2 linked regions of the Spartinivicinus poritis genome follow. The protein of the gene in region 2 interacts with the protein of the main gene of each other region in a pairwise test. Links are inferred from orthologs where the notes say so. Each region holds a gene or a part of one and is shown on either strand. Other genes may lie near its edges. The genes, in order: ORQ98_RS24930 and ORQ98_RS04300.

Evidence for each region.
Region 1: the proteins of ORQ98_RS04300 (region 2) and ORQ98_RS24930 interact in binary tests that used the Escherichia coli proteins (3 or more experiments, as listed by UniProt). The link is inferred for Spartinivicinus poritis from one-to-one orthologs.

Annotation. Positions count from the first base shown.
Region 1 is NZ_JAPMOU010000056.1:2,363-17,764, reverse strand. The notes cover bases 9,153-12,106. They hold ORQ98_RS24930 (ATP-binding cassette domain-containing protein), read left to right. Parts: upstream 9,153-9,637; coding sequence 9,638-11,575; downstream 11,576-12,106. Other genes in these bases: ORQ98_RS24925 (TetR/AcrR family transcriptional regulator), read right to left, coding at 11,699-12,106; ORQ98_RS24935 (TIGR02444 family protein), read right to left, coding at 9,153-9,555. In the rest of the region: gshA (glutamate--cysteine ligase), read left to right, coding at 1-890; ORQ98_RS24980 (ribosome modulation factor), read left to right, coding at 1,278-1,493; ORQ98_RS24975 (flagellar basal body-associated FliL family protein), read right to left, coding at 1,550-1,969; ORQ98_RS24970 (disulfide bond formation protein B), read left to right, coding at 2,115-2,627; rsd (sigma D regulator), read left to right, coding at 3,004-3,486; ORQ98_RS24960 (heavy metal-responsive transcriptional regulator), read left to right, coding at 3,611-4,048; ORQ98_RS24955 (WD40 repeat domain-containing protein), read left to right, coding at 4,146-5,180; BamJ family beta-barrel-assembly machinery protein, read right to left, coding at 5,246-5,944; ORQ98_RS24945 (ParA family protein), read right to left, coding at 6,220-6,996; ORQ98_RS24940 (hypothetical protein), read left to right, coding at 7,548-8,915; more of ORQ98_RS24935, read right to left, coding at 9,004-9,152; more of ORQ98_RS24925, read right to left, coding at 12,107-12,286; ORQ98_RS24920 (helix-turn-helix transcriptional regulator), read right to left, coding at 12,821-13,873; ORQ98_RS24915 (FAD-dependent oxidoreductase), read left to right, coding at 14,005-15,402. UniProt on the Escherichia coli protein: Genetic data indicate it may be involved in ribosome assembly or function.
Region 2 is NZ_JAPMOU010000003.1:282,237-298,088, forward strand. The notes cover bases 5,488-8,891. They hold ORQ98_RS04300 (2-oxoglutarate dehydrogenase E1 component), read right to left. Parts: upstream 8,526-8,891; coding sequence 5,688-8,525; downstream 5,488-5,687. Other genes in these bases: odhB (2-oxoglutarate dehydrogenase complex dihydrolipoyllysine-residue succinyltransferase), read right to left, coding at 5,488-5,607. Also shown: ald (alanine dehydrogenase), read right to left, coding at 1-130; sucD (succinate--CoA ligase subunit alpha), read right to left, coding at 583-1,458; sucC (ADP-forming succinate--CoA ligase subunit beta), read right to left, coding at 1,461-2,627; lpdA (dihydrolipoyl dehydrogenase), read right to left, coding at 2,831-4,273; more of odhB, read right to left, coding at 4,387-5,487; ORQ98_RS04305 (succinate dehydrogenase iron-sulfur subunit), read right to left, coding at 9,169-9,876; sdhA (succinate dehydrogenase flavoprotein subunit), read right to left, coding at 9,887-11,659; sdhD (succinate dehydrogenase, hydrophobic membrane anchor protein), read right to left, coding at 11,663-12,031; sdhC (succinate dehydrogenase, cytochrome b556 subunit), read right to left, coding at 12,025-12,399; gltA (citrate synthase), read left to right, coding at 13,128-14,414; ORQ98_RS04330 (YkgJ family cysteine cluster protein), read right to left, coding at 14,578-14,841; ORQ98_RS04335 (GNAT family N-acetyltransferase), read right to left, coding at 14,855-15,364; ORQ98_RS04340 (paraquat-inducible protein A), read left to right, coding at 15,500-15,852. UniProt on the Escherichia coli protein: E1 component of the 2-oxoglutarate dehydrogenase (OGDH) complex which catalyzes the decarboxylation of 2-oxoglutarate, the first step in the conversion of 2-oxoglutarate to succinyl-CoA and CO(2).

The sequences.
Region 1 (15,402 bases), on a different replicon or contig from region 2:
TCAGGATGAGTGATTTAGGTTATCAAAATAATGCTCAAGCTAGTTTGAATATATGCTATAACACTTTACCTAGTTATGTAGATACTATTAGTAAAGCAATAAAAACCCCTTATCCGAAATATGAACAAATTGGCGTTGATGTTAATGGGCACTACCGGCAACTAAACTCTAATTTATTACAAATTGAAAATGAATATTATAGTCCAGTTAGACCAAAAAGAATTACTCAATCAGGTGAGCATCCAATTGATGCTCTAGCTGATAAGGGAGTAGAGTATGTTGAAATTCGCTGTATGGATTTAAACCCTTTTACTCCACTAGGAATTGATTTAACTACCAGTCATTTTTTAGATACCTTCTTAACTTATTGTGCTTTAACGGATAGCCCTGACATTGACGTGCAGGAGTGCAAAGCTATTCAACACAATTTTGATCAAACTGTTGTTGAAGGGCGTAAGCCTGGTTTAACCTTGATAAAACAAGATAAACCGATTCAATTAACTGACTGGGCCAAGCAGTTGCTAACTGAATTAAAGCCAGTTGCAGAGCTGCTGGATAATGCTTGGGAAAGTGACAGCCACAGTGTCGCTATTGAAGAGCAGTTAGCTAAAGTAGAAGACAGTAGTCTGACACCTTCGGCCAAAGTAATAGCAGAATTACAACAAAGCCAATCAAGCTTTAATGAGTTTGGTATTAGTGTTGCCAAGCAACATGCAGATTATTTCTTAGCAACTTCGCTTTGTAATAAGCGCCAAAATTACTTTAATGCGTTAGCTCAGCAGTCTTGGACTGATCAACGCCATTTGGAAGCTAAAGATACGCAGAGCTTTCCTGAGTTTTTGGCAGACTATTTTCGTACACCTTCAACTAAGACTGCATCCTGTAAATAAGTAGCATTTATCACTCTGCCAGAAGACCGCGCCTCAAACCTGCCCTGACTGCGTCGCCTCTATATGGCAAAAATGTATAACAAAGTAAGTGGAATATTGAGTTTTGTGATGAGTGTCACGCTGCTTGGTTTATAAAAGCACTATAACTAAAAGTAGAACTACACGACTGGTTATGGTGTAGCAGATTGCAGCAAAACAGGCAGCTGTATACAGATTATCTAGTTAGCAAAATATGCGGCACCCTCTGTGTAGAGTAGAGTTGTATTTATAGTTAATATCTTGATAGCTAAGCAGTGAAAGAAACTTGTAAATATATAAATAAGCGAAAGTTAGAGTGTATGTAGCGCTTTATTATTACCCTAAAGTAATATACCCAGGGCGGCAGATATGACTAAAAAGGAAGCGCCAGATCAGCCTGATACCAGTGAGATGGGGGAGTGCTCGCTGGATGATTTAACGAATGCTTACCAGCAAGGCTACCAGGCAGGTATTCGGACGATTTTTAACCTTCCTCCCTACCAGCATAAAAGGCTGGCTGCTGCATGGCAGGCAGGGTTTGATGATGGTTTGCATCAATATGAGCTAAGTATCTCTGCTGCTTAGTAGTCTAACTATGTAGATAAAATAAATGTATAGCAAGATAGTAGATGGTCTTGAGATTAGCGCTGTACTACAAATGATGTAAACAATAAGTCATCAACAATAGGTCTGCCTTCTTCCTCTTTGAGACGATCTTGGATAATTTTTAGTGCTTCTTGGCGTAAGCTTTCTTTCCCTTCAGCATTACTTATATTCTTATCAAGCTGGCGGCTAAACAGTAATACCAAGCCATCTCGCAGTAGAGGCATGTGCTGCTCAACCTTAGCAACGGCATCTTTACCATACACTCGAACGGATATATCTGCTTTTAAATATTTCAGTCGGCTTTTTATCTCACCATAGTTCACTACAAATGAGGGCTTAAGTTCAATGTATTCTACAGCACCTTTCTCATCACCCTCTTCAGCAGTACTATGGTAGCTTATTAAACATAGGCTTATAAACAAAAAATTGATAAAGAAAAGCGCTTTTTTAAGCATGAACCCACCTTGGTTATGCAATAAGTGAACTTAATGTGTTAGTGGCGCTCTACAACAAGAAATGTGGCCCTTGCATATCGTATTTCTCTACACTAGTGTAGCTCTATTTTAACCATTAGGTGTCTTAAGGCGGGAGCAATTATCTATGACACTACCTAAGTCCAGACTCTTATTTTTGCTTGCTTTAGCTGTTTGTTTGGCGCTACTTGGAGGGGCTTTGTATATGCAGCATGGTCTTGGCATGGAGCCTTGTCCAATGTGCATTATGCAGCGAATCGTTTTTATGGCAATTGCTTTAGTCTGTCTTATTGCTGTACTACATGGACCAGAAAATAAGGGCTATCGTATCTATGGAGGTATTGCCTTACTCTTTTCTGGCTTTGGTGTTGCTTTAGCATCCAGGCAGTTGTGGCTGCAGAGCTTACCTGCAGATCAAGTACCAGAGTGTATGCCTAGTGTTGAGTATATGATGGATGTACTGCCCTTTACTGAAGTGCTAGGGCATATGCTAACGGGCACAGGTGACTGTGCAAAAGTAGTTTGGGAGTTCTTGGGATTAAGTATTCCTGGCTGGACTTTAGTTGCCTTTATCTGCTTTGCAGTATTTTCTTTGGTTGAGGTTTTCAGACAAAGAAGGCCACGAACTATCTTTAGTTAAGCTTTCTTCAATTAAACTATCTTCAGTTAAATACTGTTTTGGTTGTTTAAACGGTTTATCCTACCCCTTGTTTTTTTGAGTTACAAGACGCTTTTTTAATACGATTTTGTCAAGCAAATTTGTCAGTTATCAATCAATTATTTTACTTGCTGCAAAAATCGCTCTAGCCTAATCTAGCGAATATAAGCCAACTCTGCTTAGATGGAGAAGCAGGCTTATAGTGCTGAAGAATAAAGCTAGTGCTGCCAGGAGTGTGTTTAGTGGCTGAGGACGCAGTCTGCTAAGTACCAATGGCATGCGGTATTTGCCAACATTAAGAAAACTGGCAACCAAGAAAGTGAGAGCAAGACAGCAACAAATAGTGGGGTAACAGAAGATGCTTGAGAGTTGTAAAACTGCCAAAGAGCGCTGGGGAGGAGTGTCTGAAATAATCGATCGCTGGTTAAATGAAAGACAAGAGTTACTAGTAATTTATTGTAAGCTCAGTGGTTTGAATGCTTTTGACAGTGAAGTTGAAAGTGAGGTTCTACCGGAAAAAATCCAAGCATTTTGCCAGATTTTAGTAGACTATATATCCGCTGGTCACTTTGAAGTGTATGAGCAGTTATTAAAAGAAGGTAAAGAGTTCAATGATGGGGGGCTGGAACTGGCAGGGAAAATTTATCCGAAAATTCAGGCTACTACTGAAATGCTTTTAAATTTCAATGATAAATTTGATACAGCTGCTCATTGTAATGACCTAATTGATCAATTTCCTTCCCAACTTTCAGTGGTAGGCCAAGTACTTGAAGAAAGGTTTACTCTGGAAGATCAACTGATAGAAGTTTTACATAATGCTCATAAGGAGTTAGTGGTTTAGTCTTCAAAGCAACTCGCTTTAGTTGGATTAGCTTATAGCATCAGGCTTATATTTGGTCGGATAGTTGCCAGTGTAGTGGTAAAATCATGACAATTGGTGAAATTTTCGGGCTTGGAGTCGTGCTATGGAACGGGGCTTTACCATTGGTCAATTGGCAAAAAACTGTAATGTAACAGTTGATACTATTCGTTATTACGAGAAGCAAGGCTTATTACCATCCCCTCATCGTAGAGCTTCGGGGTATCGTATTTATTCCGAAGCAGATACTAACCGTCTACAGTTTGTTATACGCTCAAAAAAACTTGGATTCTCATTAAAAGAAATAAAAGAATTGCTTAATTTGAGCCATACTCCAGGTTTAGCTAATCAACACCAGCAAATTCATGCAGTTGCAAAAGAAAAGATAATTGATATTGAAAAGCGTGTAGCAGACTTACTACAAATTAAACAAGCTCTTGAAGGGCTGATGAGTGATTGTCACTCTGAGGCTGATACACCCGAACATTGTCACCTATTAAAAGCCATAGCCTTTCGTCAGGTAAGTGGTGATGAAATAGATTGAAAACAAAGCACCTCTCCTTATCAGATCTTCCCAAAGGATATACTACACTTAAGGGCACCTTTAACCCGTTGCTAACAGATTATAAATCAAAATTATCATGCTCTACTGTCAGGCATGGAGCCGCATACAACAGAAGTTAACTGCTTATAAGCTAAAAGAGCTTCCTATTATTATTGTCTGGGTGTTGTTGTTGACTGGCTGCACAGGTTCTGACGAAGATAAGCTTTGGGAGCTGGCATTACAGGGTTACTATAGTTCGGCGCTGTCTTCTGATGGCAATTATGCTGTCATTGGCTCTATATACCATGGTGGAAGCTGTTGGGAATTACCGAAATCAGAGCGTCTTTATGACTGGAATCATGCCAAAGAACAGCTAAGTAACTTGGTTTCAGTCGATGTTGCTGGAAATAATTTAGTTGCCGCAACGGTAGATGATTTGCGAACTATTGTTCTATGGGACTTGGCAACGGGAAAATCCTTGGCTTATTGGCAAGCACCTGGAGAAGTCTCCAGTCTGAGCTTAACACAAGATGGTGGCCTAGCCTTCTTGGGAATTAGTAGTGATACACGAGCCATTGTTTTTAATATCAAGCAAGGTGGAATAGTTCGTACGGTTGAACATGAAGATAGAGTGAATGATGTTGCTATTTCAGCTGGCGGTGATTTAGGAATAACAGGTTCTGATGATTTTACGGCTAAATTATGGAATTTAAATACTGGTGAAATGCTCCATAGTTGGGATTTAGGAAATAAAATTACGACGGTAGAGTTATCACCTGATGGTTTTTATGCTTTTATCAGTGCCCAAAGTGGCTTAGCACAAATCAGAGAAACTGGATCTGGTAAATTAGTTCATGAGCTAAATGAGTATGTACACTGGATGCAGCGTGGTGATACCTATACCAGTGCTAGATTTTCTGTAGACTCGTCTCAATTATTAACTGGTTCGAATAATCGTGAAATTAAGCTTTACCAAGTTAAGGATAAAAAAATTCTAAAGCGCTGGACTGTATCGAAAAGAAGTTGGTGGCTACCAACGGGGGTGGCTATGCAGTCTGTTGCATTTGGAGAAAAAATGGGAACCTATTATGCGTTAGGATCAAATGGTTATGCTTATTTGTTAAAAAAATAAGCAGGTTGTCATAAAAACCACCACTTTTACTCATTATCAAGTGGCAGTTTTTATCTGAATATCAGTTATTTCTTAATATCTACCAGCTCAACTTTGAATACTAACAACTCATTTGGACCAATCTTAGGAGGGAAACCACCTGGCCCATAAGCTAGTTTTGAGGGAATATAAAGTTCCCACTTGGATCCTTTCCCCATTAGTTGCAATGCTTCGGTCCAGCCAGGAATAACTTGTTTAACTCCAAAGCTTGCTGGCTCTTTGCGCTCATAAGAGCTATCAAAGATGCTGCCGTCCAGAGTACGCCCCTCGTAGTGAACAACCACTGTGCTTTCTGCTTTAGGTTTTTCACCTTTACCAGCCGTTAATACTTTATATTGCAGCCCGGATTCAGTGGATTTTACGCCATCTTTTTTTGCATTTTCTTTTAAGAAATCATCACCGCGTTTGCGGTTGGTTTCAGCTTTAGCTGCATATTCTTTTTGAGCTGCCTGAGCTTTTTCTTGCTGGGCTTTTTGAATCAGTGCCATCAACTCTTTTTGAGGAATAGCAGGCTCTTTACCTTGAATAGAGTCTTCAACGCCTTTCGCTAAGGCTTTGACATCGACTGAATCAAAATCAGCTTTAAGTCTTTCACCCAAGATAACCCCTAGGCCATAGCTTAATTTTTGTTTTTCATCCTTCAGCTCGACAGCTTTAGATTCTGCAATAGCAACTACAGAAGTGGAAGCTAGCAGAATGCCAGCGGCAAGCATTTTAAATTTCATTGTCATCTCGTTATCTCATTACATTATTACTATTGACCACTTTGATCATTACGATCGATATGCGTCACTATGATTAATCATACTTCGATCAGTCATACTGCTATGACCTAGCACGTTACTCTTTCCTAGGGTATAGGTACCTAGGGTATGTACTGTACCCTGCGGTTTGGGTATAGGGTGGTCAACTCCTTCGCTCAAACCATATCTTGCCTTTGAGTCGCAGTAAAGGCAAAAGTTCGCCTATAGGGTTATCTTGATAACGAGCTAAAAGCCAATCAGGCGGCTGTGCTTAATTCTTCATATAGTAGACAGAACTCCTGAGTAACTTTGTGTTTTGGTTCAAAGTGAATAAGTGGAGTTGAAGCTTGGTGAGACTCTTTCACTTTTACTGAAGTAGAAATATAAGCGTTTAATACTGGTAATTGTTCAACAATTAACTCATCAACCAGTTGTTGAGGTAGCTTGGCACGTGGTTGAAATTGATTGACGATAATTCCCTCAACTATTAATTTCTCATTGTGGTCTGCCTGGGTTTCCGTAACATTTGCTAATAAATCAGTTAGTGCTTGGCGGGAAAACTGATCGCAGTCAAATGGAATTAAGCAATTATCAGCAGCAATCAAGGCTGATAATGTATAAAAATTGAATGCTGGTGGGGTATCTATATAAACCTCATCAAAATAGGGTTCAAGCCGGTCAATTCCTTCTTTAAGTTTGTATATTTTATGCCGGGTTTCTAGTTTATGTTGTAGGTCGCTTAAGTGTATTGCTGCGGGTACTAACTGCAAATTAGGATAGTTAGTTTTTAAGGTGTAATCCTTGAGGTTTAAACCGCCCAAACTGAAGGATAAGCTCTGCTCAAAAAAGTTTGCTACAGTAGATAGGCTACTGTTGTATTGGTGTCCAAGTAAGTAACAAGAAGAATTTCGTTGGCTATCCAGGTCAATGAGTAACACGCGTTTACCTTGGGCTGCCGCAATGGCTGCAAGATTACAGGCAATAGTTGATTTTCCTACGCCTCCTTTTTGATTAAAAACTACTCGCTTGATCATGAAGGGTCCTCATAATAGTCAGGTATGAAAGCTGGCAGGAGCACAGAAAATTGCTCCTATAAGAACAAGTATTGACCAAATTTGTTGCAAAATGATTGTTATCTTGCAATTGGTTGTCTATTAAAAGGCAGCTGAGTTATATGGGTATTGACTATTAAAGGTTTGAAGTATATTTAACCAGGCTTCTATTGCTTGATGAGCTAAATTATTGTTAGTACTTGAGTAGGATTAATGAATAGACGATAGAGGCTTCTTGGTATTTTGGCTTACATGGCTAGCCTGTTTCGACCCATGGTTTAGTGTATTGTCTTGCTGGTTTCTAATACCCTGCACGTTGGGTATATATAGTGAATATTAAACATAGGCAGAGATACCTCAATTGAATGGAGGCTATTACAGGACTCATGTGGCAGTTTTCTCATTAAAGATTTGCAGTTGAGGATTAATTTTCGATAAGCTAGCAAAAAAAATAATATTTTTTTCCATTAAATATGGATATTAATTGTTTTAATCGTATAATTCTTTTATCCACTTTTCGATGAGGATGTAAAATGCCAGCCAAGAAGCCAGTCAAAAAAAAGGTAACTCAACGGAAAGCTGCTGCTAAGGCGGTTGACCCCGTTATTACAATACAACAGGAAATAGATAAACTGCAGGCTCAGCTTGAAAAAGCAAAAGAGAAGCGCCTTGCAGATGCAGAAAAAAATAGCCTTAAAGCTAAAGCACAAATAGCTAAGGTTAAAGCTAAGTACGAGAAAGCAAGAGCTCGCCAAGCAGCTGCTCAGGCAAAAGTTAAGCTGAAGAAGACAGCAACTGCAATTAACCAGCTTGAAAAAGCGAAGTTGGCAGTTAGCACATCTAAAGATGAGCTTGATCAGTTAAAAACATCTTTTGACGAGATGAAGCAAATCCAGGCTGAAGCTAAACAGAATGCTAAGTATCAGAAAATACGCGCTAAGGCACTGGCTGTTGCAGAAAAGGAAATAGCCAAAGAAGAAGCTAAAATAGCTAAAAAAGAAGCTGCAAAAGCTGAGAAGTCAGCGAAAACTGCAGCTAGCCGTGGCCCAGGCCGCCCGAAAAAAGCGACTACAGCTGCAGCAACGACTGCCGCTAAGCGTGGTCGTGGTCGCCCGAAAAAAGCGGCTACAGCTGCAGCAACGGCTACCGCTAAGCGTGGCCCAGGTCGCCCGAAAAAAGCGACTACAGCTGCAGCCACGACTACCGCTAAGCGTGGTCGTGGTCGCCCGAAAAAAGCGGCTACTGCTGAAGCAGCGACTACCGCTCGTGGCCCTGGCCGTCCGAAAAAAGCCGCTACTGCTGAAGCAGGTACTACAGCCAAGCGCGGTCGTGGTCGTCCGAAAAAAGCGGCTACTGCTGAAGCAGCAACCACTGCTAAGCGTGGCCCTGGCCGTCCGAAAAAAGCCGCTACTGCTGAAGCAGGTACTACAACAGCCAAGCGTGGTCGTGGTCGCCCGAAAAAAGCCGCTACTGCTGAAGCAGCAACCACTGCTAAGCGTGGACCAGGTCGTCCGAAAAAAGCTGCTAGCGCTGAAGCAGGCACTGCAGTAAAACGCGGTCGTGGTCGTCCAAAAAAAGCAGAGACTACTGAAGCGAAAGAAGCTGCACCACGTCGTCGTGGTCGTCCACCCAAGAAAAAAGTAACTGAAGTTGCTGCTCCCGAGGCAACTCAGGAGTCATTGTTAGATCAATTAACTGATGAAGCTGGTTTTGAGGTTGTTGAAGCAAAACCTGAAGCTGAAGTAGTTGAGTCAGTTGAAGAAGTAGTTGAAACGACTGAGCAGCCTGTAGTAGAAGAAGAGCCACAAGTAGTAGAGCAAGAATCTACGCCTGAAGATAAATCTGATGATTCATCAGACGACAATATTCGTAGTATTTTTGATCCGGCAACAGATTTGTAGCACTTTGCAGGTATGACTGCCTGTTAAAGGTACTGAAAGCTGATGCCGTGGCTGGCGAAAATGGGGTAATTAACCCCATTTCGCGTTTTTATTTCTGCCTTTTTGCTGAGATTGTTTGCCAATATTGCGTTATTTCGTTAAACCATGCTGAAAGAGCTGTTAGTAACTCTTGAAATGGAAATTGATTAATACTATTAAGATAGTTTGATGTATTGGTAATAAATAGATCAGCAGGCTTTTTCTGGCTAACTTGATCAAGTTCGTTGAAATGACGGAAAAGAATTTGCTGCTCGTGGTATTCAAAATGTAATTCCATTCGTTTAATTAATTGGTAGAGTAAACTTCCTTCTTCATCTGTACTATAACCTTTAAGTTTTTGCCGTAGTTTCCTTATTTGCAATGTATATTCTTGATGCCATTGGGCCAGCTGTTGCCACAACTGTAGGCTATTGCACTGACTAAGCTGTTTGTTATGAAGGCTGCAAAAACTACAAAACAATAAATAATTAATACTTAATTGCCAATTGTCTTGAAAATGTAAAGCAGTTTTAGCGACTTTAGGTTGTTGGTAAACAGCACATGAAAACTGCCAGAAAGGATTAGCTGCTGTTGAGACTTGAGGAATGGTATCAAGGTTCACTTAAACTCCTAGGTTGAGGTTTATCTGAGAGGTGCCCTTATGTAGGTGCATATTCCTAACTTTTCTAGGATAATGCCTGACTATGATCAAGTTGGAAAAAATTTCATTATATCGTGGCCACAAGCAGCTATTGGCTAAAGTCAGTGCAACTATCCATAATGGCCAGAAAGTAGCAATAATTGGAGCCAACGGCTCTGGTAAATCAAGCTTTTTTGCAATGCTGCTAGGTCAACTCACTATTGATAGTGGTGACTTGCTGATGCCTGAAAAAGCAAGTATTGCTCATATGAAGCAAGAGGTAGGCAGTAGTGATCGAGCAGCAGTTGAATATGTTATTGATGGTGATGTTCAATTAAGAGCATTGCAAACATCTTTGTTACAGGCTGAGCAGCAGCAGAATCATCAACGAGTAGCCCATATTCATGCCGAATTAGATGCTATCAATGGCTATACTGCACACTATCGAGCAGAGCAATTATTACAAGGTTTAGGATTCAGCCCATCAGAATATGTGAAGCCAGTAAATACTTTTTCAGGTGGTTGGCAGATTAGACTGAACCTAGCCCAAGCACTGATGTGTCGTTCAGACATCTTATTATTAGATGAACCCACTAACCACTTAGATCTAGATGCAATTATCTGGTTGGAGGAGTGGTTAAAACGTTATCAAGGTACTTTATTGCTAATCTCCCATGACCGAGACTTTGTTGATAATGTCGTAGGTCAGGTCATTCACTTTGAGCACCAGCAACTTCATAGTTATTCTGGAAACTACTCGGCTTACGAGCGAATTAGGGCAGAGCGGCTTGCTTTGCAGCAGTCTTTATATGAAAAGCAACAGCGAGAAATTGCTCACCTGGAGAAGTTTATAAATAGATTCAGGGCCAAAGCATCTAAAGCACGACAGGCGCAAAGCCGGTTAAAAACTTTGGATAAATTAGAGCGAATTGCCCAAGCCCATGTGGATAGCCCATTTTCATTTACTTTTGGCGACAACAGTCGGGTTTCTAACCCACTACTGCAACTACAAAAAACCGATTTAGGTTACCCTGACAAAATAGTTTTGCGTTCAGTTAATCTTAATATTCAACCTGGAGCGAGAATAGGTTTACTTGGCGCAAATGGAGCAGGTAAATCCACATTGATTAAAACCCTCGCAGGTCAACTGTCTGTTCAAGCAGGCCAAAAACTGGAGGGACAAAACTTAAAAATAGGCTATTTTGCTCAGCAGCATTTGGATGCCTTAGATATTTCAGCTACTCCGCTTCTGGTAATCCAACGGCTATCACCTACTGTATCAGAGCAAACGATTCGGGATTTTTTAGGTGGTTTTAATTTTATAGGTGATCAGGCTGTTGCCACCATTGAGAATTTCTCTGGTGGCGAAAAAGCTCGCTTGGCCTTAGCGGTAATTGCTTGGCAGTCACCGAATTTACTTCTATTGGATGAGCCTACCAACCACTTGGATATTGATATGCGCTTTGCCCTGACCAAAGCTTTACAAGACTTTGAAGGTGCAGTGGTATTAGTTTCTCACGATCGTCATTTGTTAAATAGCTCGGTAGATGACCTATGGCTGGTAAGTAATGGGGAAGTAAAGCCTTATCAGCAAGATTTATCTGAATACAGCAAATGGTTAATAGAACAGAAGAAAGCACAACAAGCTGCAAAGGTTAATGATGGTACTGAACAACAAGATTCTGGTCAGCAAGTACAAACTAAGTTGGCTGCAAAGTCTCGAAAGGAACAAAAGCGGGAAGAAGCTGCAATTCGCAGCCAACTGAGGCCGCTTAAACAAAAAGTAGAGCAGCTTGAAGTTGATATTCACAAGACAGAGCAAGCACTTGAAGCTTTGAGTGAAAACCTGGGTGATGCGTCTTTATATGAGGAAAAAAATAAAGGGAAGTTACGCCAGTTATTGGATGAGCAAAGTCAACTAAAAAAACAACAGCAATTATTGGAAGATGACTGGATGATGGCTCAGGAAGAACTAGAAACCATGACGCATCAATTGAGTTAAGGGAATCCTGTTTTTAAGCAAACCACAGTGAGTATTAGAGGTGCCCTTTAGTTCGAATAAAAAACAAGCACTGTTTAATTAATTATAACAGTGCTTGTTTTAGAAAATTCCATGTAACTACGTCTATTGGCTCGTTAAGTTGCTTAGTAATTGAGCTAAAATACGATCCAAGTCCTGTTTGTCAGGCTTAGTGCCTGTAAGTACTCGTAAACCAGTGATACCTAACATTAGTAATTGGGATAAAATTTTTGGATCTTTTTCTGCTGAAATCTCGCCACACTTTTGTGCTTTCTCAATCATATGGCGTAAGCCAGCTTCTATTTGTCTTAAATAACTACTTACTTTTTGGTGGATACCTTCATCATGGGGAGCTACTTCAAGTAATGTATTTACTAAAAAGCAACCTTTTGAGTCGTTATCCAGCAAAATGTCAGCGGCTAGTTGTTCAAAGTAAAGCTTTATAGCTGCTAATGGAGAGTCGATTGACTCAAAACAACATACCTGTTTATCCAACCGGCGTTGCGCATAACAGTCAATTGCAGCCATATAAAGGCCACGCTTACTTTTGAAGGCTGCATATAAACTGCCTGGCTTTAAGCTTGTGGCGTCGACCAGATCAGCTACAGAAGTGGCTGTATAGCCAGTATTCCAGAAGACTTCGAGGGCCTGATCAAGGACCTCATCTCTGTTGAACTCTATAGGACGGCCCATAGAAACCTCATCTTACTTTTGTTGTTCAGACCAAATTAACTAACATTTATACTCATATCAGTGGATATAGTTTTTATGTGCATGCTTATGCGTAACACCTTATTAAAGGAGTTATATTTTTACATAAGCTCAGCCAGTTAATTTCACCTTTAGGGTTTGTGGTCATTTAATTATTTATGGTCTACCAAGAGCCCTGCACTACCTTAGTCAGTCAAAAACCTTAATTTAGACAGTGACCTAATTTGTGGTAACACCTCAAATTTATGACATTATCCATAAATTGCGGCTTGGCAACATTTCATGATAGCGGTTTGCTAACACTTCACATTAACAGAGCCGGTGGTTCACACTTTATTAAGGAGTGATCATGCAAGACTGATAGGTGGCAAAATTACACGACCTGTGAATGAATTTCTGAGAAACAACCATAAAAAAAAACAGATTAATGTAGTGACTATACTGAAAATCTTCCAATTTGTTACATGAAGTGTTGTATGGTTGTTTACTATCTTTTTGAAGGTGAGTTATGTCATTTCAGTCTTGAGATATTGTTGCCAAAATATTTTGTAACTGGCTGCGACTTGTGATGTTGAGTTTTTTATAGGATTGATATAAGTGATTAGCCACTGTTGATGGTGCGACATTTAGTTTGATAGCTATTTGCTTGTAAGAAAACCCTTGGGTCAATAATTGAACAATCTGTTGTTGTCTGCAAGATAATTTATCCAGTGCTCCATTTTTTCTTATTGCAACAATTTTCCAAGGTAGCAAGGGTTGTATGTATGCAGTAATTTCACTTAGCTGAAGCTGCTGCTCATCTGTTACGTTCATGATTTCGGGTAGCTGGTGGGAGCTTTGCTGTTTGAACTCATTTCCTAGCAAGGTTAAAAAATTTGGTTGGTGATAGTAAATAAAACCTTTCGAGTCACATAGCGCCAGTGAGCAATTGTTGTACTTCCTGGCTTGTTGGTTGCTGGCTACTATACATTCTTTATGTAATTTAGCTGCCTGTCGAAGGTGATAGCTTAATCGTGTTTGTAGCTGTTTTTGGTGGTTATTATAGGTATGTTCTTGGCGTTTTCGGTAAATGGTGAGTAAGTCGAAGAACCCACTCTTAAAGTTGAAAGCAATAGAACTAAGTGCTCGCTTTAATTTAAAAGGCCTAAAGCAGTCTCGATAGCAAGCTGACTGAAAAAAGACTTCATCTGAAATAAAGTCTTTAATATCGATAGGTTGCTCTGCATGACGAATCAATGAGGTTAAAATTGGGTTAACTGCCCAATTGCTAATCAAGCGATTAGCAAAGCTAACAGGAACACCAACTGTCGTATAGGTGTGAAAGCTCATTGTCGCAATGTGCCCATAGCACCAGATTGCAGCATCAGACTCCGTGATTTCTGTTAATTTAGTCAGGGAAGAGTGATAAAAGTGTTTAGGTGCAGTGTGTAATGCTGCACGATAAAGCTCGCTGATAAATGCTTCTACTGAGCCTGTTAAGCCTAAATCGTTATAGTTCGCTTGGTCATCAAAGGTAGTTGCTGAAAGAGTATTTTTAATTTTTTGACTATTAATAGTTTGGTGTGCCATAGGCAAAATTTACTATCGACAGTTTTTAATGAAAGTATCACGCTTTATTTATCAAGAAAACTGATTTAGGGATATTAATACTTTTTAGCAGTGATTAGCTTCTACATAACACTTTTATATCACTACTTATTATGTACAACTACTATGACACGATAATTATTGGTGGTGGGCTGGCTGGGCTGGTGACAGCCTATGAGCTTTTACGCTCTCCTTATAAAGGAAGTATTCTTGTTGTTGAACAAAATTCAATCAAATGTTTGGGTGGGTTAGCGCGACAGGCTTTTGGGGGGATGCTACTAGTAGATACACCACTACAGAAGGTCAATAGAATAAAAGACAGTAAGGAACTGGCCAGTAAAGACTGGCAAAACTTCGCAGAATTTACTTCAGCAGATTACTGGCCCCAGCAGTGGGCTGAACACTATATACAGTCTTCATTTAAACTCTGGCAATGGCTAATGTCGCTAAAGCTGCGTTTTTTTCCCGTAGTGCAGTGGGTTGAACGAGGGCTGTATATTCCAGGTAATTCAGTACCCCGCTATCACATATTATGGGGTACTGGTAATCGACTTATCTCACAGCTAATAGCTGGTATTAGTCAGCAAAATGATACACAACAACTATCAATCAGATATCAGCATACTGTCCAGAGCATTAGCCAAGATACTTCAGGTATTTATGAGCTAAGTGCTGTTATTGGGTCTGGTCAAACTCATCACTATCGCTGCCATTCATTAGTAGTGGCTGCCGGGGGAGTCGCAGGTAATCTTGAGCAAGTAAAAAAGCTCTGGAGAATTGGCAGTGAGCCAAAGGGGTTGCTCAATGGCTCGCATCCTGCTGCAGATGGTCGTATGCATCACCAAGTAAAACAGCTAGGTGGTAACATTACTCATTTAGATAAAATGTGGAATTATGCTGCGGGTATTCACCATCCAACACCGCTGTTTGCTGGTCATGGCTTAAGCTTGATTCCTGCAAAATCAGCATTATGGTTAAACGCTAAAGGTGAACGGATTGGACCAGAACCATTAATTACTGGTTATGACACTCATTTTTTATGCCAGCAAGTGGCTAGGGAGTCAGCAGGTTATACTTGGCAGGTATTAAATAAACGAATTGCACTAAAAGAACTTGCCATTTCGGGGGCTGAGCATAATCCATCACTACGTGACAGAAAGCTAATCCAGTTTTTACTGGAAAGTCTTCGAGGCAATCATCAGTTAGTAGAATATTTGGTTCGGCAATCGGATGATGTAGTTATAGCAAGTAGTATTATTGAGCTGGCAAATAAGATGAATGAAATATCAGGGAGCTTTAATGTAAGTGGTCACACCTTAAAAAATACTATTCATTGCTATGATCAACATATTAATAGAGGTGAGCAGTTTTACAATGATGATCAGTTGCGACGGATAAAGCAGTTGCGCACCTGGCGTGGAGACAGAGTAAGAACTTGTCAGATAAAACCGATTGATGATCCCAAAGCTTACCCACTTATGGCAATTAAGCTCCATTTAATTTCACGAAAA
Region 2 (15,852 bases):
CAACGCCATCACCAGCTGTGGTTTCAATAAACACTTGGTGGTTATGGTTAACTAATTCTTTAACCGCTGCCGGTGTCAGACCAACCCGATATTCGTGGTTTTTAATCTCTTTAGGTACACCAATTAACATAGCAACAGACCCCCTATCGTTATAATGGTTACTACTTCGTTATACCCTTTTTAGGTATAAATTATTTGCATACTGCTACAAAGCGGATGCGGGGCATCCATTGGCTTGCAGCGATTTTATTTAGAAAGTTTATACATACCCGGCGAAGGGTATGCAGGACTATTTGCTCAGTATAGCGACAGATTTACAGAATTTCACTTCAAATTTTAGCTTTAATTAGTTTATTTATCTAAAAATAATATCATTAAAAGAAATAACATCTATTCATTACAGCCACAAAAAAAGCAGCCTAAAAAGACTGCTTTTTTTATGATTGTGCTTAAATCAATACGCAAAACGAAGGTGCTTTAGGGTAGGCCGTCAAACAACGAAGCCCTAGGAGCCTATAATACATAGGTGACTAGGGTGAGTTGTGCAGACAACACCCCCTAAAGTGCATTCGTGAAGCGTATTTATTTCCAGCCAGTGAGTTCTGCTAATGCATCCCCAATCTCAGCCAAGCTGCGAACGGTTTTAACGCCAGCATCTTCTAATGCAGCAAACTTCTCGTCAGCGGTACCTTTACCACCAGAAATGATCGCACCAGCGTGGCCCATCCGCTTTCCTGGAGGTGCAGTGACACCTGCAATGTAAGAAACCACTGGCTTAGTAACATTGGCTTTAATGTAGGCAGCCGCTTCTTCTTCAGCGGTACCACCGATTTCACCAATCATCACAATCGCTTCAGTTTGTGGGTCTTTTTCGAACATTTCTAAAATGTCGATAAAGTTGCTGCCTGGGATTGGATCACCACCAATACCGACACAAGTAGATTGACCAAAGCCATGATCAGTAGTTTGTTTAACCGCTTCATAAGTCAAAGTACCAGAGCGAGAAACAATACCCACTTTACCTGGCTTATGAATATGACCTGGCATAATACCGATCTTACATTCACCCGGAGTGATGACACCTGGGCAGTTAGGGCCGATTAAGCGTGCACCTAACTCGTCGCATTTTACTTTGGCATCCAACATATCTAACGTTGGAATACCTTCAGTAATACAAACGATCAGTTTGATCCCAGCATTAGCCGCTTCCAAAATAGAGTCTTTACAGAAAGGCGCTGGTACATAAATAACAGAAGCTTCTGCTCCCGTTTGCTCAACGGCTTCTTTAACGGTATTGAAAACAGGCAGGCCTAAGTGAGTTTGACCACCTTTACCAGGAGTCACTCCACCAACCATGTTAGTGCCGTATTCAATGGCTTGTTCTGAGTGGAAAGTCCCCTGAGAACCTGTAAAACCTTGGCAAATAACTTTAGTGCCTTTATTAATTAAGATACTCATTATTATTTACCCTCCGCGGCTTTAACTACTTGCTGAGCAGCATCGGTCAGGCTGGTAGCAGCAATAATATCCAGGCCACTCTCAGCCAGGCGCTTAGCACCTAACTCAGCATTGTTACCTTCAAGGCGCACGACAACTGGCACGCTGACACCAACATCTTTAACTGCGCCAATAATACCGTCAGCGATCAGGTCACAACGTACAATACCGCCAAAAATATTCACTAAAACCGCTTTTACATTATCGTCAGACAAGATAATTTTGAATGCTTCAGCAACCCGCTCTTCAGTAGCACCACCACCCACGTCTAGGAAGTTAGCTGGGGCTCCACCGTGTAGTTTAACGATGTCCATGGTACCCATCGCCAGACCAGCACCATTAACCATACAACCAATGTTGCCATCTAATGCAACATAGTTAAGCTCCCAAGAAGCGGCATGGGCTTCACGGGCATCTTCCTGTGAAGGGTCGTGCATTTCTTTTAGCTTAGGCTGACGGTACATAGCATTACCATCGATATTAATTTTGCCATCTAAGCAGTGCAGGTTACCTTCAGAGGTAATAACCAGCGGGTTAATTTCAAGCAGCGCTAAATCGTAGTCTTGGAATAGTTTCGCCAAGCCTAAAAAGATTTTGGTGAACTGCTTAATTTGGGCTGGATTTAAACCCAATTGGAAAGCAATTTCACGGGCTTGATAAGGCTGCGCACCCACTAATGGGTCAATAATTGCCTTCAGAATTTTTTCTGGGGTTTCTTCAGCAACTTTCTCAATCTCTACGCCACCTTCAGTGGAAGCCATGAAAACAATACGGCGAGTTGAGCGGTCAACTACTGCGCCTAAATACAGTTCCTGATCAATATCAGTGCAAGACTCAACCAAAATTTTACTGACTGGCTGGCCTTTTTCGTCTGTTTGGTAAGTGACTAAGTTCTTACCTAACCAATTAGCTGCAAAGGCTTTTACTTCGTCTTTAGAGCTAACCAGCTTAACGCCGCCGGCTTTACCGCGTCCACCTGCGTGAACTTGCGCTTTCACCACCCACTTGTCACCACCGATTTTATCAGCGGCTTCAGCAGCTGCTTCGGGGGTATCTACCGCATAGCCTTTGGAGACAGGCAGGCCATACTCAGCAAATAATTGCTTCGCCTGATACTCATGAAGATTCATGCTTCTTCTACCGTTTGTTGTGCTGTAATTCGAGTTGCACTTAACTCAATCAACAGTACTCTATGTCATTTACATAATGTAAATGCTAAAGCTCTGTTAACCCCATTAAAAACTATAGCAATCGACATTTAGAGTAGCCTAAATTCGCATTGCTATAGCAAAAAGGCAGCTTGGCTTTATGAAAACCGAGCTACCAAACCTAATTACTTACGACGCTTTTTATTGGCGATGTGAATAGCATGGCCATCAACCGCTAATGCAGCTTCATGCAATGCTTCAGATAAGGTTGGATGTGAGAATACAGTTAAGCCCAAGTCCTCTGCACTAGAGCCGAACTCCATAGCAATAGCACCCTGTTGCACCAGCTCAGCTGCGCTTGGTCCAACAACGTGAACGCCTAAGATACGATCAGTTTTTTCGTGGGCAATCACTTTCACGGTACCTGCTGTATCGTTAGCAGCCATCGCACGACCACTGGCAGCAAATGGGAAAGTACCCACTTTGTAGGGTTCGCCAGACGCTTTCACTTCTTCTTCAGTTTTACCGACCCAAGCCACTTCTGGGTGAGTATAAATAACAGAAGGAATTAAATCGTAGTTCATTTGAGCAGCCTGGCCAGCAATTAATTCAGCTACCATAATGCCCTCTTCTGAGCCTTTATGGGCTAACATTGGACCACGCACTACGTCACCCACTGCATAAACACCAGGCACTTCTGTACGACACTGGTCGTCAACAAAAATAAAGCCGCGCTCGTCCATCTTAACACCAGAGTCATCTGCTAACAGATTTTCAGTGTAAGGACGACGGCCTACGGCAACGATGACTTTATCGAAAATTTCTTCGCACTCTTCGCCTTTCTCATCAGTGTATTTAACCGCGACTTCTTTACCACGAACTTCAGAGCCTGTTACTCGGCAGTTTAAGCGAATGTCTAGCTTTTGCTTTTTGAAAATCTTGGCCGCTTCTTTGGCAATTTGCTGGTCAGCTGCAGCCAAGAAGGTATCCATCGCTTCAAGTACGATCACTTCAGCACCCAATCGGCCCCAAACACTACCTAACTCTAAACCAATTACACCTGCACCAATGACACCTAAACGTTTAGGCACTTCTTGGAATTCTAGGGCACCTGTTGAGTCAACAATTAACCCTTCCGTTAATGGCGTTGGTGGAATTTCAATTGGACTAGAACCGGTAGCAATAATAATATTTTCAGCATTCAATAGCTCAACACTGCCGTCATGCTTAGTCACTTCCACTTGCTTACCTGCCAGTACTTTACCAGCACCTTCGTAAGCCGTGACGCCATTAGCTTTAAATAAACCTGCGACACCACCCGTTAAATTTTTAACAATCTGGTCTTTACGCTTAATCATGGCAGGGACATCAATATCAACGTTGCCTACACTGATGCCATGCACTTTAAAATGGTCTTTTGCTTCTTCGTATTTATGGGAACTATCTAATAAGGCTTTTGAAGGAATACAGCCGACATTAAGGCAAGTGCCGCCTAAAGCCACTTTACCGTCTTTACCAATCCACTTTTCAATACAAGCCGTTTTTAAACCCAATTGTGCAGCACGAATAGCAGCAACATAACCAGCAGGGCCTGCACCAACTACCACAACATCAAATTTTTGAGCCATGTTCAATGTCCTAAATCAATTTTGCGCTTGGCAAATAAACCTGGAGGTTGCTGCATTTAATTAGTTAAAAGAGCGATGCAGCAACCTCATTATTCTGAGAATAAATTAGGTGCTTAGATTTCCAGTAAAATACGAGCAGGATCTTCCAGCATTTCCTTGATAGCGACTAAGAAAGTCACTGCTTCTTTACCATCAAGTAAACGATGGTCATAAGACAGGGCTAAGTACATCATCGGTAGTATTTCTACTTTGCCATTCACTGCCATTGGCCGCTCTTGAATTTTGTGCATGCCTAAAATAGCAGTTTGTGGTGGGTTCAAAATAGGGGTAGAAATAAGTGAACCAAATACACCGCCGTTAGAAATAGTGAAAGTACCACCAGTCATTTCATCAATCGATAGCTTGCCATCGCGCGCTTTTAAGCCATACTCACGAATTTTCGCTTCAACTTCAGCCAGCCCCATATTTTCAGCATTACGTAAGACAGGCACGACCAGACCACGATCAGACGAAACAGCGACACCGACATCTTGATAGCCGTGGTAAACAATATCATTACCGTCAATAGAGGCATTTACGGCTGGATAACGCTTCAGCGCTTCCACGGCAGCCTTGACGAAAAATGACATAAAACCTAAGCGAGTGCCATTATGCGACTTTTCAAACACATCTTTGTACTTGTTGCGCAAGTCCATAATAGGCTTCATGTTAACTTCGTTAAACGTTGTTAACATCGCTGCAGTTTGCTGGGCTTGGACTAAACGCTCTGCTACACGCGCACGTAAACGGCTCATGGGTACGCGTTTTTCTTCACGAGGGCCACCACTAGCAACCGGTGCTTGTGCCGCGGCTGGTTGAGGCGCAGCGGCTGGCGCTGACTGCCCTGCTTGCTTAGCATGCGCTAACGCATCTTCTTTAGTGACTCGACCACCTTTACCTGTGCCTTTAATTGCACTGGGGTCAAGGCCATGTTCATCAGCAATTCGACGAGCAGCTGGGCTTAAAATAGCGTCACCTTCGGCTACCTGACTAGCGGCTGGTACTGCTGCTTCTGCAGCCGGTGCAGTTTCTGCGGCTGGCGCTGCAGATGCGGCAGCGCCTTCTTCAAATACGCCAATAATCGCTTCACTTTCAACCACATCGCCTTCAGCAGCGACAATTTCTTTTAACACACCATCAGCAGGTGCAACGACTTCTAAAACCACTTTATCAGTTTCAATATCTACTAATAATTCGTCGCGGCTGCAGGCTTCTCCCACTTTTTTGTGCCAAGTGGCGACGGTGCCGTCAGCAACCGATTCAGGGAAAGTAGGTGCTTTTATTTCAGTGGCCATGTTGTTTCCTTAAAAACCTTTAATGTTTACTGCTTGTTACCCAATCTTTAAATAAGGCGCTGTTACACGCCCTTCAATCATTAAATAGTGAAAGCGTCATCTACCAGCTTTTGCTGCTCTTCCACATGCACTGACATATAGCCACAGGCAGGGGCTGCAGAGGCTTCCCGACCTGCATATTCTAAATACAGCTGCTTGTTAGGATGTTCTGCTATCACCCGGCGCATATGATGCTGGCTAGAGTACCAAGCCCCCTGGTTCATAGGCTCTTCCTGACACCACACCACACGCTCTAAATTTGGGTACTGTGCAAACACAGCTTCCAAATCTTCGTGGGGGAATGGGTAAAGTTGTTCAATACGTATAATTGCTGCATCGTTAAGATTTTCTGCACGACGCTTTTGCAGTAAGTCGTAATAAACCTTACCACTACACATAATTAAACGCTTAACGTTAGCTGGCTCAATATCATCCACTTCTGGTAATACCGTATGGAAGCTACCTTCTGCCAGTTCTTCTAAGGTTGAAACAGCAAGTTTATGGCGAAGCAAACTTTTGGGTGTTAAAGCAATCAGCGGTTTACGCAGCGGACGCAACACTTGTCGTCTAAGCATATGGAACACTTGTGCAGGGGTTGTGGGTACACAAACCTGTACATTATGTTCCGCACATAACTGCAAATAACGTTCTAACCGAGCTGATGAGTGCTCAGGACCCTGTCCTTCATAACCATGGGGCAAGAGCATGGTTAACCCACACAATCGTCCCCATTTGTGCTCACCACTGGTAATAAATTGATCAATAACCACCTGAGCACCATTAGCAAAATCACCAAATTGTGCTTCCCAAATGACTAGTGCATTTGGGGTAGTGGTTGCATAGCCATACTCAAATGCCAGCACCGCTTCTTCTGATAAGAATGAATCATAAATATCAAAGGCTGGCTGATCTTCGGCAAGATTTTTTAGTGGAATATAAGCTTCACCGTCTTTTTGATTATGCAATACCGCATGACGGTGAGAGAAAGTACCACGACCTACATCCTGACCCGTAATCCGAATGGGATTGTCCTGATGCAATAGCGTGGCATAAGCCATAGTTTCCGCAAAACCCCAGTTGATGGGTAAAGCACCCGCTGCCATTTTGCGGCGGTCTTCAATGATTTTCCCTACCTGGCGCTGAACAACAACCCCGTCAGGAATATCGTGTAATTTATTAGCCAACTCTTGCAGTACATTAACATCAACCCGAGTGTCATGTTTTGCAGTCCACTCATGACCGATATAGGGTGCCCAATCAACAAACAGCTCTTTGTTAGGCTCTTTTACCAGGCTTTTCACAACATGCTGGCCATTATCCAATGCGGTGCGATAGCCTTCGAATATCTGCTTGTCCTCTTCGGCAGTCAACGTCCCTTCTTTAATCAGGCGCTCTGCATACAAAGTACGCGTGGTTGGTTGACTTTTAATAACTTGGTACATCAACGGCTGTGTACCAGAAGGCTCATCCGCCTCATTGTGGCCACGACGGCGATAACAAACCAGGTCAATGACCACATCTTTTTTAAACTGCATCCGGTAGTCTAAAGCCAGACGAGTGACAAATAATACGGCTTCTGGATCATCGCCGTTCACATGCAGAATTGGCGCCTCAACGATTTTAGCGACATCAGTGCAATATTCTGTTGAGCGGGCATCATCCTGACGACTGGTGGTAAAACCAACCTGGTTGTTAACAATAATATGGATGGTACCGCCTGTCTTATAAGCCCGGGTTTGCGACATTTGCAGGGTTTCCATTACCACACCCTGACCAGCAAATGCTGCATCACCATGAAGATTAATAGGTACCACTAAATCACGATTAACATCATTACGACGATCTTGACGCGCCCTTACCGAACCTTCAACGACAGGTGAAACAATTTCCAGGTGAGATGGGTTAAATGCCATCGCCAAGTGAATTTCACCACCAGGCGTCATCACATTAGATGAAAAGCCTTGATGGTATTTCACATCACCTGAGCCTTCATCCTGGAGTTTTTTCCCTTCAAACTCATCAAATAAATCAGCGGGGTTTTTACCCAGGATATTCACTAATAAATTCAAGCGACCCCGATGGGCCATGCCAATAACCATTTCTTTGGCACCATAGGAGCCGGCCCGTTGAATGAGTTCATCAACCATTGGCACTAAGCTTTCGCCCCCTTCCAGACCAAAGCGTTTAGTCCCTGGGTATTTAGTGCCTAAATATTTTTCTAAGCCTTCTGCAGCTGATAGTCGCTCTAATAAATGCAGTTTGGATTCTTTGCTAATCGTTGGATGGGCTCGATTGGACTCTAAGCGCTGCTCAAACCAGCGACGCTCTTCTGAATCCACTATGTGCATAAACTCAGCACCAATGGTAGAGCAGTAAGTGTTTTTTAAACCTTGCCAGATCTCTTTAAGAGTGGCTTCGTCTTTACCGAAAGAGAGGGAAACTGTTTGAAATACGGTGTCTAAATCAGCTTGATTAAGCCCATGATGTTCCAAAGTTAAATCTGGGACTTGCTGACGCTGCTGAAGATTTAGGGGGTCAAGCTTGGAATTCTGGTGACCCCGTTGACGGAATGACTCAATCAACTCCATTACCTGAACTTGTTTTTTCTCATGTTCAGAAGTAACGGAAACCGGTGCCATTACATGGGAGGTAGATCGTTGTTTGGCTAGTAGCTGGAAGTGTTCTCGAATTGTTGCATGCGAAACATCTTGAGCACTGACGCCTTCAATTTGTGGCAATTTTTCAAAATAATCACGCCACTCTTCTGGGATGGCATTTGGATCACGCAAAAATTGCTCGTATAACTCTTCTACATAAGCTGCATTGCCACCAGATATATGCGCCGTCCGCCACATCTGGTGCATGACACCTTCTTGCATTCTTATTACCCCATGAGTAAGACAGCTATCCGGCAAGTTTTGTCAGGTTTTCACCCCCGATCAAGCAAAACTGCTTTTATCTAGGGCTAAACAGCTTATTACTTGTTGACCAAATAAGCTTAAGCTGCTTTACCAGATAGGCCGACAAACAGACTCGTTATATTTCGGTTCTAACACTCACACAAAAACCGGGGCATTACGGCAGTTGTATTTAAACGAAAATTAAACACAATCTACCAGCTCCGGCTATTCAGTTGCATGACAATACATAAAATTCAAAGCACCTTTTTAAAAGCCTATCTTTAAAAAGACGCTCTTATAAACGCACTCTATATAAGCACATTCTTACAAGTACATTTATAAGTGCATTATGCACTGCAATACAGTTAACCTTGCATGTAGGGCACCTGTCGGAAATACTCAACCAACTGACGCTTTGGGTTTTATACCTATTACCAAAAGCATTTAGTATAAGTACATCTAACCAAAATAATTAAAAGGGCCTGCACCCTCCCTTTTGATTATTTTGTCAGATATTCACAGGCAGAAAAAATATCCTACTGTAAATAACTTGACCTACCTGTTTAAATGCCCTACAAAAACAGGTGCACAGTATGAACTGAAACACCTGAAATTACTATTACTAAGTCCCACTCTTTAACAGCATTTGCCTAATGTGGCCAATGGCGCGAGTTGGGTTAAGCCCCTTAGGGCAAACATTGACACAATTCATTATACCCCGGCAACGGAATACACTAAAAGGGTCGTCTAATTCTGCAAGCCGCTCTTCAGTGTGCGTATCACGACTATCTGCAAGAAAACGATAAGCTTGCAATAAACCAGCAGGACCAACAAACTTATCAGGGTTCCACCAAAATGAAGGGCAGGAAGTAGAACAGCAGGCACATAAAATACACTCATACAAGCCGTCTAATTTTTCTCTGTCTTCAGGCATTTGCAACCGTTCAATTGCTGGTGCTGGTTCATCATTCAGCAGATAAGGTTTAATTTTCTCATACTGCTTATAGAATTGACTCATATCCACTACCAGGTCACGTACCACCGGTAACCCAGGTAATGGCCGCAAAATCAGTTTATTGCTACCTTTAGTGGCCTCTGATACAGGGGTAATACACGCCAACCCATTAGTGCCATTCATATTCATGCCATCAGAGCCACATACGCCTTCACGGCAGGAACGACGGTAAGCTAACGATGGGTCCTTTTCTTTCAACAAACCCAATACATCCAGCACCATTAAATCCTTACCTTCAGGAAGATCAATGGTCACATCCTGCATGTAAGGGGTTTTATCGGTTTCAGGATTATAACGATAGATACTGACTAACATGATCTCCCCCTTAGTATTTACGTGCTTTTGGTGGAAACGCATCAACTGTCTTCGGCGAGAAATTAACGTCTCGCTTACCAATCCGTTTCTCTAATGGGAAATACATAGAGTGTTTTAACCAGTTTTTATCATCCCGATCTGGATAGTCATCTCTGGCGTGAGCACCACGACTTTCTTTGCGCTCTTCAGCCGCCATCGCTGTAGCAAAGGCTACTTCATAAAGGTTTTCCAACTCAAGTGCTTCAATACGTGCCGTATTAAATGCAGATGACTTGTCTTCTAAATGGGTATTTTGAATCCGCTCGCCAATTTCCTCGAGTATTTTAATGCCTTTTTGCATACTCTTGCCTTCGCGGAATACACCAAAATAAAGCTGCATGGTCTTTTGTAATTCAGCACGCACTTCAGCGACTTTTTCACCGCCTTTTGATGTATTTAAGCGATTCAAACGGGACATCGCTGCTTCAATATCAGTATCACTGGCATCCATTGAGTCAAAGCCTTCACGCAATGACTGCTCAATTTGTAAACCAGCCGCACGACCAAATACCACTAAGTCAAGCAGTGAATTACCACCTAAACGGTTAGCGCCGTGTACTGAAACACAAGCCACTTCACCACAGGCATAAAGACCTTCAACAACCATGTCTTTGCCTTTCTTATCTTGAGCAATCGCCTGACCACCCACATTCGTCGCCACACCTCCCATCATATAGTGACAGGTTGGGACCACCGGAATTGGCTGTTTAACTGGATCAACATGGGCAAAGGTACGGGATAACTCTAAAATACCAGGCAGACGTAAATTCAGGGTTTCGTCACCCAAGTGATCTAACTTTAACAGTACGTGGTCTTTATTTGGACCACAGCCACGGCCTTCCAGAATTTCTAAAATCATTGAACGAGCCACTACATCACGACCAGCCAAGTCTTTTGCATTCGGGGCATAACGCTCCATGAAGCGTTCACCTTCGCTATTGATTAAGTAGCCACCTTCACCACGGCAGCCTTCAGTCACCAGCACACCGGCTCCAGCAATACCGGTTGGGTGGAACTGCCACATTTCCATATCTTGAGCAGGCACACCAGCACGCAATGACATACCCACACCATCCCCGGTATTAATAAGCGCGTTAGTGGTTGATTGGTAAATACGACCAGCGCCGCCGGTTGCTAATACTGTGGCTTTGGATTTGATATAAACGGTTTCGCCGGTTTCGATACAAATCGCAACAACCCCAACAATTGACCCTTTTTGGTTTTTAACCAAATCAACGGCATACCATTCATTTAAGAAGGTAGTACCACCTTTTAAGTTACCTTGATAAAGTGCATGCAATAAAGCATGGCCAGTACGGTCAGCCGCAGCACAGGTTCTCGCCGCCTGACCACCTTCACCAAAATTTTTCGACTGACCACCAAACGGCCGCTGATAAATACGACCGGTTTCAGTACGGGAAAATGGCAGCCCCATATGCTCAAGCTCAAATACAGCTTGCGGACCTACCGAGCACATATATTCGATAGCATCCTGATCACCAATGTAATCAGAGCCTTTTACGGTGTCGTACATATGCCAACGCCAATCATCATTAGGATCAGCACTGGCAATCGCACAAGTGATACCACCTTGAGCGGAAACTGTGTGCGAACGTGTTGGAAATACTTTAGTAATACAGGCAGTTTTAACACCTGACTCGGTCAATTGCAGTGCCGCGCGCATCCCGGCACCACCACCACCAACTACAATTGCATCAAAGGAAATGGTGCGAATATTGGCCATTGATTATAATCCCCACAAAATCTGAATACCCCAAACCACATAAGCAAACATGGCAAAGCCACATAGCGCTTGAACAGAAAAGCGGACAACAACCGCTTTATTGCCAATTGCTTGCTCAGTCAGGTAGTCGGTCGTGATGGTCCACATACCAACCCAGGCATGTGCACCTAATGCGACAATGGCCATTAAGCTAAAAATACGCATACCTGTCCCGCTGAAAAGTGCATGCCAGTCAGCATAGGTCAAGCCAGGATGCGTAATGAAATAGCCCATCATAAAAATAAAGTAGGCACCTAGTACAATGGCTGATACACGCTGTACCATCCAGTCATATAAGCCACTACGAGACAAGTTGGTTACATTGGTTACCATACCCACACCCCAGCGATCAGAATCAGTAATACAGAAACAGCAAGTGTCACTTTGGAGGCTAATAAGCCAGACTCTTTACCATCAGCAATATCGATGTCGAGCAACAAGTGTTTTACACCAGCAACAAAGTGATAAATTAATGCTGACAATAAACCCCAAGTGATAAACTTGGCGAAGGGATGGCTCATTGTTTCTTTTATACTGTTAAAGCCTTCTTCAGAGCTTAGGGATGATTCCAAAGCACTTAAAAGAAAAGCGATGCCAACAAAAAGAATGACACCCGATATACGGTGGAGGATGGAAGTGTACGCTGGTAACGGGAGTTTTATAGTTCTAAGATCTAAGTTTACAGGTCGTTTGCTATTCACGGCTCTTTCACACTCAAGCAGGCCCAGTCAGGCGTGATATCTTTTGGACGCGTACAAAGACTCGTGCTGCATCCTATAAATGAGTGGCGCCACTTATTTATAGGATGCAGCTCGTTTCATAAATAGGTTAGAAGTCATTGACTGTATTAGCCAGTAACCCCAACAAATTCGCGGCTGAAGTATAAATAGATCGTTTATTAATTACAATTGTGTAATGTTACTACATCCACCCACAATCAGATTATTTTTTAATCAAATATTATATAAACAGAAAATTGCTGCTTCCCTAATGTAATAACCAGCGATTAATTTCAAAGATAGAAGACTGTTATTAACTAGTTAAATATGCTACTAAAATAGGCTAAGCTGTTTCTTCTTGGAGTCTACAATAGCTTAAAGGTAACAACTATATAATTTTTCAGTAATAATTATTCAACAAGCCCCCAACCTGGGCACATTTGACAAAATGTTCTTTCTCTCTATAGTTGTGCCCGTTTACTGAGGGTATCGTAATAGGTTTTCGACACCCTCCCACCTCCTGGGAAGATATAATTAAGACGGTGTTTATTCGTCAATTTACTAGCGTTTGTTGATAATTACTTGCAAGCTGCCAAAAGCGTTCTTTGCTTAAACGTCAACAGACCCTAAGTGTTTTACAATAGTAAGAGGGTATATCCGTACCAATGATGTTTTACCCTTCCAAAAGAATGGCATGATAGGAGGCCTAGATGGCAGAAAAAAAAGCGCAATTGACCATCGGCGATACAACCCATGAGCTACCCGTTTACTCCGGTTCGCTTGGGCCTGATGTAATTGATGTAAGAGAGTTAACGTCCAAAGGTTTTTTTACTTTTGATCCTGGCTTCGTATCCACTGCCGCTTGCGAGTCAAAAATTACCTTTATTGACGGCTCTAAAGGCGTACTGCTACACCGTGGTTACCCTATCGAGCAATTAGCCGAACAATCAGACTATTTAGAAGTTTGCTACTTGCTGATGTATGGCGACCTACCCAACGCCGAGCAAAAAGCCAAATTTATTGCCACAATAAAAAACCACACCATGGTTCACGAGCAACTGCGTAACTTTTTTAACGGTTTCCGCCGTGATGCGCACCCAATGGCCATCATGTGTGGGGTAGTTGGCGCATTATCCGCTTTCTACCATGACTCACTGGATATCAGTAATGAGCACCACCGAGAAATTGCCGCTTTCCGGTTGATTTCAAAAATGCCAACCCTGGCTGCAATGGTATATAAATATTCCATTGGCCAACCCTTCATGTACCCTCGCAATGACTTAAGTTATGGCGAAAACTTCTTGCACATGATGTTTGGCACCCCTTGTGAAGAAAGCAATATTAACCCAGTGCTTGCTCGTGCCATGGACCGTATTTTCCTTCTCCATGCTGACCACGAACAAAATGCTTCAACTTCTACTGTTCGCCTGGCTGGTTCATCTGGTGCCAACCCATTTGCCTGTATTGCTTCTGGCATTGCTGCTTTATGGGGACCTGCTCACGGTGGCGCCAACGAAGCGGTACTCAATATGCTGGAAGAAATTGGCGACGAAAAGCATATTGATAAGTTTATTGCTCGTGCCAAAGATAAAGACGACCCATTCCGTCTAATGGGCTTCGGCCATCGGGTATACAAAAACTTCGACCCACGAGCCAAAGTAATGAAGCAAAGCTGTGATGAAGTACTGGAAGAACTTGGCCTGGAAAACGACCCATTACTGAAAATTGCCAAGCGTCTGGAAAAAATCGCGTTAGAAGACGAGTACTTCGTTAAACGTAAACTGTATCCAAACGTCGACTTTTATTCTGGCATTATTTTAAAAGCCATCGGCATACCGACGGAAATGTTCACTGTGATCTTCGCCACCGGCCGAACCCCAGGCTGGATCGCCCACTGGCACGAAATGATCAGCGGCCCATACCGGATTGGTCGTCCACGTCAATTGTATACCGGCTCAGAAAAGCGGGACTTTGTGCCAGTGGAGAAGCGGAAGTAAATATTGCAAAAGACGCTTCCCCCCTCCTTGAGACTATCGCAGATGCTACTTCCCCCCTTTAGTAAAGGGGGCTAGGGGGGATTTAAATTTGAACGTAAAAGACGAGCGGGTTGCTTGAGGTGCTTTAGTAAGTTTTTATGAAATCCCCCTCAGTCCCCCTTTTTCAAAGGGGGAAGCTGTCCGTCACCACCTCCAATTCCATCAAATTCACCAACGCCTGCTGATTCGTCTCACCACAAACCGCGGCATCTGCCGTAAACTGCAAACACACCATGGGCCTTTCTGGTTGACCAAATAACCGACAAAGGTTTTGCTCATTTAACTGAATACAACGCTCGCCTGCTAACTTACCATTAGGCATACCAGGAATTGGGCTGGAAATAGAAGGGGCAATACAACAAGCACCACACCCCATACGACACTGCATGAGCAACAAAGACCTACGATTGAATAACGGTTTCCGTATTATACAGCTGAAACCCCCTTGCCTGATAGTTGGCCAATGCAGCGGGGTGATCTTCAGTACAGGTATGCACCCACACTCGCTCTGAAGCCAACTGCCACGCCTGTCGAATAGCCTCTGATAATAAATAGCCCCCCAGCTTCATCCCAATAAACTGGGGCAATAAGCCAAAATACTTGAGTTCGACATCCACAGATTGCTGCTCCAGCTCAAAGTAACCGGCAGGCGTACCCGACACATAAAGCAAGGTGGTATACAGCACATCCCGTTCAACATAGGCTTGCCACTGTTGTTTAGACCAAGACAATTTCTCATGCCATTGCCAAGGTTCTCCTACCGCCTGATATAAGAATCGATTTAATTGCCAACAGGAAATTCCAGTCCTTTGCAATTGCACATCAAGTGCTGGTGCGGCTACCGGGTTTAGCTGGTCGAGTGACTTCATTTCTAAATAATAAATAGTACTACTAGACTCAGATGCTGCCATATCACTAATATCCCTTGCTTTTTAATGAACGCTATCACACTCAACAAGAATCAACTATCGTAATAACTCAACTACCGTTAAAGTCTACTATTTGCATGCCCAATGCGAAGATTATAGTCACTGACCTAGGAGCCTATGGATACCCTGACAGCCTGTCACGAATGTGATTTACTTGTGCCAATTAAGCCACTACCAAAAGGCTGTAAAGCACGCTGTCCTCGCTGTGGCTATACCCTTTATGAAAATACACCTCATACTGTAGAAAAAACCCTGGCTCTTTGTTTAAGCGCGATTATTTTATTTATTCCTGCGATAACCCTGCCTTTATTATCCATGCGGATGCTGGGCCAGTCACAACATGATACCGTCATCGCTGGCATTTATGTGCTTTTTACCCACGACCTGTGGTGGACTGCATTACTGATCGGTTTTTGCAGTATTATTGCTCCCTTTGTCAAACTCCTTTTATTAACTTATGTGTTAATTGG